2 regions of the Mucilaginibacter sp. A3364 genome follow, and region 2 is predicted to be linked to the other one. Evidence: riboswitches for the same ligand, from Rfam matches in the RefSeq annotation. Region 2 holds a riboswitch; the other holds the start of a gene.

Region 1 (4,846 bases), on a different contig from region 2:
CGGCAGCCTTTTCATCGGGCAACGCGGCGGGCATGGCTGTATTTCAGTCATTGGCCCCAGGTACGCATGTTATTGCGCCCGATGATATGTATCATGGGTTACGTAACCAGCTTAAAACTTTATTCGCCGGCATTTTAACGTTTGATTTTATTGATGTGAATAATGAGGCTGTTTTAAATGCCCACATCAAACCCGAAACCGGACTAATCTGGATCGAAACCCCATCAAACCCATTATTAAAAATAAGCGACATCAAAAAAATCGTCGCGACAGCAAAACAGCATAACATTAAAGTGGTGTGCGATAATACCTTTGCAACCCCTATTTGCCAGCTACCATTAACCTTAGGTGCCGATATAGTTATGCACTCCAGCACCAAATATTTTGGCGGGCACAGTGACTTAATGGGCGGGGCTCTAATTACTGCAGAAAAAAGCGACTGGTGGGCCAGGATCCGTGCCGTACAAGAAATGGGCGGCGCTATCCCCTCTCCGCAGGATTGTTATTACCTGGCACGTAGTTTGAAAACACTGCCGTACCGTGTACGCGGTCATGTAAGTAATGCACAGCTACTGGCGGAATACTTACAACAGCTTCCAAAAGTTGAACGCGTGTTATACCCCGGTTTACCATCGCATCCCAATCATGAGGTTGCCAAACAGCAAATGCAAAGCTTTGGCGGGGTATTATCATTTTGCTTAAATGGCGGCAAAGAAGAAGCGCACCGTGTTATTAATAAGCTACAACTATTTACCCAAGCCACCAGCTTAGGCGGTGTAGAAAGTTTGATTGAGCACCGTGCTATGATCGAAGGCCCGGATACTAAAACACCGTTTAATTTGCTGCGGGTATCTGTCGGGTTGGAGCATATTGATGACTTAATAGCCGACTTAGAACAAGCTTTGGCTTAAAAAATTTGCACTTTTACCTATCAGCATATATATTTGCAGCTCGGTAGCAATACCATGATCAATTCCCTCATACGGTTTTGATTTATAAAGAAGTGGCGAGAGATCAGGCTCAATGACCCACTGGCAACCCTCTAAGGTTAGAGATAGGTGCCAATTCCTGGCCCGGTAAATATCCCGGGAAATATAAATTAACAACATGGATAATTTAAAAAACACCCTTCTTCCGCAAATTTTAATTAATGCCCAAAACGGTACCGCGCCTGCTTATTGCATGTGCTATATGTGCCGCTGTTGATCCCTCACCCGTTTATTTTCTCCACAAAAGAAAAATAACGAACAGCGTTAACGGATAAAATATATCCTTTAGCCTCCCTAAAAATCAACACGTTAATTACTATCAACCAAAAAAATGAGCATTTTAACTTATAAGCATACATCACCATTCCAACTCGAGTCGGGCAAAATACTGGCCGAACTTGAAATTGGCTACCACACCTTTGGCACCCTTAATGCCAATAAGGATAACGTGATATGGGTATGCCACGCCCTTACTGCAAACTCCGACGTATTGGATTGGTGGAAAGGCCTTTTCGGCGATGCCGACTATTTTAACCCGAACGAGCATTTTATAGTTTGTGCCAATATATTAGGTTCGGCCTATGGTACTACCAGTCCGCTCAGTGTTGATCCAGCAATCGGCAAGCCATACTTTTTATCGTTCCCCAACATTACTGTAAGGGATATGGCGAAGGCTCATCAGTTACTAGCGCAGCATTTAAAGTTAGATAGCATACATACCGTAATTGGCGGATCATTAGGCGGACAACAAGCTGCCGAGTGGGCCATTATGGAACCTGATTTTATAAAAAACCTGATCCTTATCGCTACCAACGCGCGTCATTCACCGTGGGGTATTGCTTTTAACGAGTCGCAGCGTTTGGCTTTACTGGCAGATGAAACTTATCATGCCGAAACCGTAGATGGCGGTAAAAAAGGTTTAAAAGCCGCACGCAGTATAGCGTTACTATCCTATCGTGGTTATAAAACTTACACGGTTAGTCAGCAGGAAGACGCGGATGCTAACAACGCCGATGATTTCCGTGCAGCCAGCTACCAGAGCTACCAGGGCGATAAACTGGTGAACCGATTTAATGCCTACAGCTATTGGCACCTAACTAAAACCATGGATTCGCACAATGTGGGCCGTAACCGAGGTGGGGTTGAAAAAGCGTTGAGCCTGATCAAAGCGCGTACGCTGGTTATCGGTATTAAATCAGACGTGTTATTCCCGGTTGAAGAACAGCAATACTTATTTCAGCATATACCGCAGGCGGCATTTGCCGAGTTCGACTCGTTTTACGGGCACGACGGTTTTTTAATTGAAACCGGTATCCTTACTAATATTATCACATCATTTTTTAAACAAGACGTAAAGGGAAAGATCATCCAGTTACAGCAAATAGCATAATGAGCAAGAAACTAAATATCGGCCTTTTTGGCTTCGGCGTGGTTGGCCAGGGACTAAATGATATCATCCAGACTAAAAACCTTAACCTTGAAATAAAAAAGATAGCTATTAAAGATGCCAGCAAAAAGCGCTCTTTACCGGCCGAACTTTTTACTACCGACAAAAACGAACTGCTTAACAACCCGGAGATAAACACCATTGTTGAGCTGATAAACGATACCGAAGCGGCTTTTGACATTGTATCAACCGCGCTTAAATCGGGCAAGAACGTAGTATCCGCCAGTAAAAAAATGATAGCCCTGCATTTGGAGGAGCTGATCCAGATACAACAACAATACGGCACATCATTATTGTATGAGGGCGCGGTTTGCGGTAGTATTCCTATCATCCGTAACCTTGAGGAGTATTATGATAATGAGTTGCTGCACTCTATCTGCGGTATATTCAACGGTTCGTCAAACTACATTCTGTCTAAAGGCTTTTTGGAGAACATGGATTATGATGCCGCTTTAAAACTGGCGCAGGACCTTGGCTTTGCCGAAACCAACCCGATAATGGATGTAGGTGGTTTTGATGCGAAATTTAAACTGGTGATAGCCGCGTCGCATGCTTATGGTGTTATTGTAAATCCGGATGAGGTGTTGAACATAGGTATTCAAAACCTGGGAGCAGATGATATTCAGTACGCCCGCGAAAAGAACCTGAAAATAAAACTGGTACCGGTAGCTAAAGAACTGGACGACGAGCATGTTGCCATGTTTGTATTGCCAAAACTGGTTACCGAAACGGAGTTTTTATACAATGTGGAATATGAGTACAACGGCGTAATTGTACAAGCCGCGTTTGCCGATCAGCAATTCTTTTTTGGTAAGGGCGCTGGTGGCCACCCAACAGGTTCGGCTGTGTTATCGGATATTGCTGCTTTACGCTATGACTATGCTTATGAATACAAAAAAACCAAAGCTAGTAAAGGCTTAAACTTTACTAATGATATTGAATTGTGCATTTACCTGCGTTATGAGAGCGACGAACTGCTTGAAGCGTTGAAATTCATCAGCATTAAAGAACGCTACTATTCTGGCAATTATAAATATGTTATTGGAAAAGTAAATCTGCAAAATCTGATCGCTAACGAACAACGTATATCGGATGAGAAGGCATTTCTGGCCTTCGCCGATCAGCTAACAGGGGTCAGTTTAGCCTCGGCTTAAAACCCAACTAAACTTTGCAGTAGTTTTGTTGTGAAGAAAAATGAAAGGTTCCGTAACAGGAACCTTTTTTTGTTTTTAGTCCGACCGCGCGTTGGCGATTACTTACGTGGCTTTTTTATGTCATTGCAAGCGAAGCGAAGCAATCTCCGCTGATAGGTGCGCTAGTTCATACGGAGATTGCTTCGTCGTTCCTTCTCGCAATGACATGTAAGGTGGAATTATGCAGCCAAATTTGTATTTTTGGCGCTATTCGCGTTAGCAAACCCTTATAAATGCATAAACTGGCCGCCGTTTTTAAAAGCAAACCATTTGTAGTTATTGTATGGTTTTTTCTTGGCCTTTTCCCAGTAATCAAAAGTGTTATTGAAGGTTTTGTAAAGCACGAAAACCACATCCATAACAACTACTTCGTTTACAAATACACCTTTATTCATTTAATTGAGCAGGCAAACCTATATACGTTTGAGCCGGCGCATTATATTGATATGAACCATTACGGACCGGTGTTTGGTTTGCTGATAGCCCCATTTGCCCTTCTGCCCGATTTTGCCGGTGTGTTATTATGGCAATTACTCAACACCTGGATATTGTTCATCGCCATACAAAAGCTGCCTATAAAAAAAGAACATGCTTTAATTGTGGCTTTACTATGCGCGCATGAGTTGATGACATCCGCTTCCAGCGTACAAATAAACCCGCTGGTTACGGCTTTAATATTATTTAGCTACATATTCATCCGTAACCAAAAGGACTTCTGGGCGGCTTTAATGATCATGCTGGGGGTATATATTAAACTGTATGGCATCGTGGGACTGGCATTTTTCTTTTTCTCTAACAACAAACTCAAATTTATTGGCTCCATGGCATTTTGGGCCGTGGTATTATTTGTGTTGCCGATGGCGATATCTTCGCCCGCGTTCATCGTGCAAACTTATAAAGACTGGTACGCTAACCTGGTGCACAAAAACGCGGGTAATGAAACTTCGCTGATGCAGGATATATCTGTAATGGGGATGCTGCGCCGCACGATGTTTCCGCACCTGTCAAATTTGATTGTTTTGCTGCCGGCTATGGTGCTGTTCGGTTTATCATACCTGCGTATCAAGGCATTTAGAGACGTTAATTTCCAGTTACTGATTGTGGCTTCTACGCTGATATTTCCTATTATCTTCAGTACGGGGTCCGAATCGCCAACCTATATCATCGCTTTTGTGGGCGCGGCTTTGTGGTATGTAAATGGTGAGCGACCGGTAACT
Region 2 (4,846 bases):
CGAAATTATTACAAGCTAAAACCACGCCTACAATGTTTTTACCGATATCATGCACGTCGCCTTTAACGGTTGCCATTAATATTTTACCGGCGTTGGCTCTTCCGGCATCTGCATCGCCGCCGGCATCAATTAATTTTTGTTTTTCCAGTTCGATGAAAGGTAACAGGTACGCCACGGCCTTTTTCATCACACGGGCCGATTTTACGACCTGTGGCAGGAACATTTTACCCGCGCCAAATAGATCGCCCACAATGTTCATACCGTCCATCAGGGGACCTTCAATTACTTCCAGCGGCCTGTCGTATTTTTGGCGTGCTTCTTCCACGTCGGCGTCCAGGTACTCGATAATACCTTTTACCAAGGCGTGCGACAAGCGTTCTTCTACGGGGCCTTTTCGCCATTCTTCATCGCGCACAACCTCTTTGCCTTTGCTTTTTACGGTATCGGCGTATTCAACCAATCGCTCGGTGGCGTCGTCGCGGCGGTTAAGCAGCACGTCTTCAACCAGCTCGAGCAGTTGCTTATCAATCTCTTCGTAAACCTCCAGCATACCGGCGTTTACAATGCCCATGTCCATACCGGCTTTGATGGCATGGAACAGGAAGGCCGAGTGCATCGCCTCGCGCACTACGTTATTACCGCGGAAAGAAAAGGAAATATTACTTACACCACCGCTCACTTTAGCGTACGGCAGGTTTTGTTTTATCCAGCGGGTAGCTTCAATAAAATCTACCGCGTAGTTGTTGTGTTCCTCCAAACCGGTTGCAACGGTAAGGATGTTAGGGTCGAAAATGATATCCTGCGGGGGAAAACCTATCTCGTTCACCAAAATATCGTACGAACGCTTACATATCTCTATCCGGCGCTGGTAATTATCAGCCTGACCTGTTTCGTCAAAAGCCATCACTACCGTGGCGGCACCATAGCTTAATATTTTGCGGGCGTATTCTTTAAACTTCTCCTCGCCTTCTTTCAGCGAGATGGAGTTTACAATACCCTTACCTTGTATACATTTTAAACCTGCCTCAATAACCGACCATTTTGATGAGTCGATCATGATAGGCAGTTTGGCAATATCAGGTTCAGAAGCTACCAGGTTCAGGTATTTCACCATTACAGCTTCCGAGTCGATCATACCCTCGTCCATGTTGATGTCTATCACCTGGGCGCCACCTTCAACCTGTTGGGCAGCTACCGATAGCGCTTCTTCATAATTCTCGGCCAAGATCAGCTTCGAGAATTTTGGCGAACCGGTGATATTGGTACGCTCACCCACATTCACAAAAATACTTTCGGGAGTTATGGTAACGGCTTCTAAACCGCTCAGGCGCATGTTTGGAGCTACCTCAGGTACCAAACGTGCAGGATACTTTTCTGCACGTTCGGCTATGCATTTAATGTGGTCGGGCGTGGTACCGCAGCAACCGCCAACAATGTTCACCAGACCGTCTTTCATAAAGTCGTCTACCTGGTGGGCAGTTTCGTGCGGGGTTTCGTCATACTGACCAAACTCGTTTGGCAAACCGGCATTGGGATAAGCCGATATAAATACATCTGCCTTTTCAGAAAGTTCCTGAATGTGCGGGCGCATTTCACGGGCACCCAAAGCGCAATTTAAACCTACTGATAACAGGTTAGCGTGGCGGATAGAATTCCAGAACGCCTCAACGGTTTGGCCCGAAAGGGTACGGCCTGAAGCATCGGTAATAGTACCCGATATCATGATGGGCAAATGTTTGCCGCTTTCCTGCGCGTATTTATCGGCAGCAAATAAAGCTGCTTTGGCATTCAGGGTATCAAATATGGTTTCAATCAACAAAACGTCCGATCCGCCATCAACCAAACCACGAATCTGATCGTAGTAAGCATTAGCCAGATCATCAAAAGTAACGGCACGGTAACCCGGGTCGTTCACATCAGGCGATAATGATGCAGTACGATTTGTAGGACCAACAGCACCGGCCACAAAGCGGGGTTTGTTGGGCGTTTTTAAATTATATTCATCAGCAACCTCACGGGCCAGGCGTGCGCCTTCGTAGCTCATTTCATAAGCCAGCTCTTCCATATGGTAGTCGGCCAGGGAAATTACTTGCGTGCTGAAGGTATTGGTTTCGATGATATCGGCACCGGCATCCAGGTACTCGGCATGTATAGCTTTGATCACGTCCGGGCGCGTTAAGTTCAGCAGGTCATTATTACCTTGCAGGTCGCTGTGGTGATCTTTAAATCTTTCTCCACGAAAATCTTTTTCGGTTAGCTGGTACCGTTGTATCATGGTACCCATAGCGCCGTCAATGATCAGAATACGTTTTTTGAGTTCGTCTTTTATATTCATTGTCTGTTAGATATGAGAAGTGAGATTTGAGATATGAGAAAGCATATCTATCACCGCTCATCGATCAGATACTGAAATACGGTTGGCAAAACCGAGATAACATCTCATGTCTCACATCTCACATCTCATATCTAAAAAAGCTTATGCTGAAGGTCGGATCAATCAAATTTTGACTCTCGCTTATCTGTCCATCTGCCGGTTAAAACTGATGAGTAGAATGTAGCACCTTGTTGAGTAACAGGTTGCTAAGACATCGCAGGGTCCAGTCCCTCCGCCTTTCTGTATAAGCAGTGCAAAGATGCGTAATTAAGTTGTAATGTGCAAGAGGCTAAGCGTAACCGATACGCCTCGATTAGTGGATATTACATGCTAATTATATATCCACATCAACACCGGTTTACTTTGCGCGCGCAGTAAGGCATCAACCAGCTTCATGGTATTGTTTGATATGGCCGGGCAGCCCCAACCTTCGGGTGTACCATCCGGGTAAACCTCTTGCTCGGGCACACGCTCCCACGAGTGAAATACAATTTGACGACCCAAGGCTTTGTTGTTGCTTGCCTCTAAACCATTTAAAAAATACTTTACATGTATGCCCCAGCCGCTATATCCACGACCCATAATTTTGTATTTCCCTAAGGCTGTGCAATGACTGCCATCGGCATTACTGAACTGCGGCTTATCTTTAGACCACACGCCTGCCCATGGGGAAGTACCGCAACCATGGCTCACCAAACCGGCTATATGTATGGCATTTTTACGCATATCCCAAACCATAAAGCGCTTTACGCCCGATGGCAGGCTCATGTCAATTAAAATACTGTAGCGGATATTATAGCCTTTTTGCTTCGCGAATTGCAGGGCTTCTTTAGCTTTTTGGCGGGTGCGGTTGGTATCTATCCGCTGCGCGGACGCTGCAAATGTGAGCAGAAACAAAAATGCCGGCAAAAATCTGCAAACTAGTTTGTACATCTTTTACCGGCAAGTATTTTTTGTTAGTTATTATCTTCTGCTTCCAAATATGCGAAGCATTGACATAAATAAGTTGATGAATGTAGTATAAAGCACGTATGCTCCTATGATCACTAATTTTTTTGATTCGGCGCTACCATATTCCAAACCTGCACCTATGCGTTTTAACATTTGCACGTAAAAAGCAGTTAAACCTATCATTACGGCCATAAACACAAAGCTCAGAATATACTGTAATGTATCGCTTCCCATAAAGAAATTAACCAAGCTAACCACAAATGCCCCTATAAAGATAGTATACATTATAGAACCGAATTTGGTAAGGTCTTGCTGAGTAGTGTAACCGGCGATAGCCATTACTGCAAACACGGCGGCAGAACTTAAGAATACCGTAAATATTGAACTCGCGGTATAAATAAGGCCGATAATACTTAGGCTTATGCCAATAGTTAATGCATAACCGAAAAATAAAGCCACCAACACAGGGTAACTAATACGCGTGTAGCCAAAATTCATTACCAGGTTAAAGGCTAGCGGAGCAAATAAGGCAACGTAACCTATGGTAGTAAATTTACCTACAGTGGGGTCGATTATTAAACTTAACAAGCTGAAATCTGTAGCGAAAACGTAAGCTATACTTGCTGACACGCCCAATGCGATACACATCCAGGTAAAAACCTTGGCTAAATATTTACGTGAAGCGTCAGTGTCGTTTACCTCTATTACATTATCGTAAACGTAGTTGGGATTATTATTTTCCATTCTTTATTGATTTGGATTTATTGTTATCAAATATAGTTTTATCAGAATCAAGAATCAAGAGCCAAGAATCAAGACAGTGTAATCTTGGCTCTTGATTCTTGACTCTTGGTTCTACTAATTAAGTCTCTTCGTCAACTGCTCCTCTACCCGTTTAAAAAATTGCAGGGGTTTTGAGGTGCGCCAGTTCATCTCGTCCAGTTCGCCACCAAAGTTGATGTAGTAGTCGATGTTGTTGCGCTTAAACTCCTCTATCACATGCTCGCGGAAATTAATTCCGGCTATCCAGCCATCCTCCACATCCTGAAACCATTCCTCATAGTAGCAATCGTCTGACGAGTGATAATTCAACACGTTCTCACCTATCAGTATGTATTTATTAATGCCGTTATCGGTCATCAACTCAATGATCTCGCGCTTAAGTAGCATAATGTCGTTATTGATCGCGTCGTTCCATTCGCCGATAAATTCAATTATGGCATACCCCCTATCGTAATCAGCATACAGCACTTTTAAATAAAGCGTGTTCGAGCCAAACGAATCCCATTGCGGGTGCAGCAAATAATTGTACACCTGCTTATCAAACTCAAATTCACTATACTGCGTAGCATAAAAAGGCGAATATTCGTCCTCTGCTGCTATGTAGTCATCGCGCCATTTGTAATATGGTTCTATCTCGTGCATTGTATTTTAATGTGCAGATATGCAAATGTGCGTATGTGCAGATTTTCTTGATGTTATTGTTTTATTAATTCCCCTTCATTTGCACATCTGCATATA

What was found. Region 2 has a riboswitch for S-adenosylmethionine ahead of metH (methionine synthase). Riboswitches for the same ligand answer to the same signal wherever they lie in the genome.
Region 1: another riboswitch for S-adenosylmethionine. It lies ahead of AC59JT_RS08405 (homoserine O-acetyltransferase family protein); the one in region 2 lies ahead of metH (methionine synthase).

The regions. Positions count from the first base shown of each region.
Region 1 covers NZ_JCAWED010000001.1:1,862,942-1,867,787, forward strand. Annotated here, with positions in the region: gene AC59JT_RS08400 (trans-sulfuration enzyme family protein) at 1-911, shown strand, start outside; SAM riboswitch class I at 991-1,101, shown strand; gene AC59JT_RS08405 (homoserine O-acetyltransferase family protein) at 1,321-2,379, shown strand; gene AC59JT_RS08410 (homoserine dehydrogenase) at 2,379-3,590, shown strand; gene AC59JT_RS08415 (hypothetical protein) at 3,857-4,024, opposite strand; gene AC59JT_RS08420 (glycosyltransferase family 87 protein) at 4,076-4,846, shown strand, end outside.
Region 2 covers NZ_JCAWED010000002.1:108,898-113,743, forward strand. Annotated here, with positions in the region: gene metH (methionine synthase) at 1-2,335, opposite strand, end outside; SAM riboswitch class I at 2,513-2,625, opposite strand; gene AC59JT_RS13145 (murein L,D-transpeptidase catalytic domain-containing protein) at 2,705-3,307, opposite strand; gene AC59JT_RS13150 (Bax inhibitor-1/YccA family protein) at 3,338-4,069, opposite strand; gene AC59JT_RS13155 (hypothetical protein) at 4,184-4,750, opposite strand.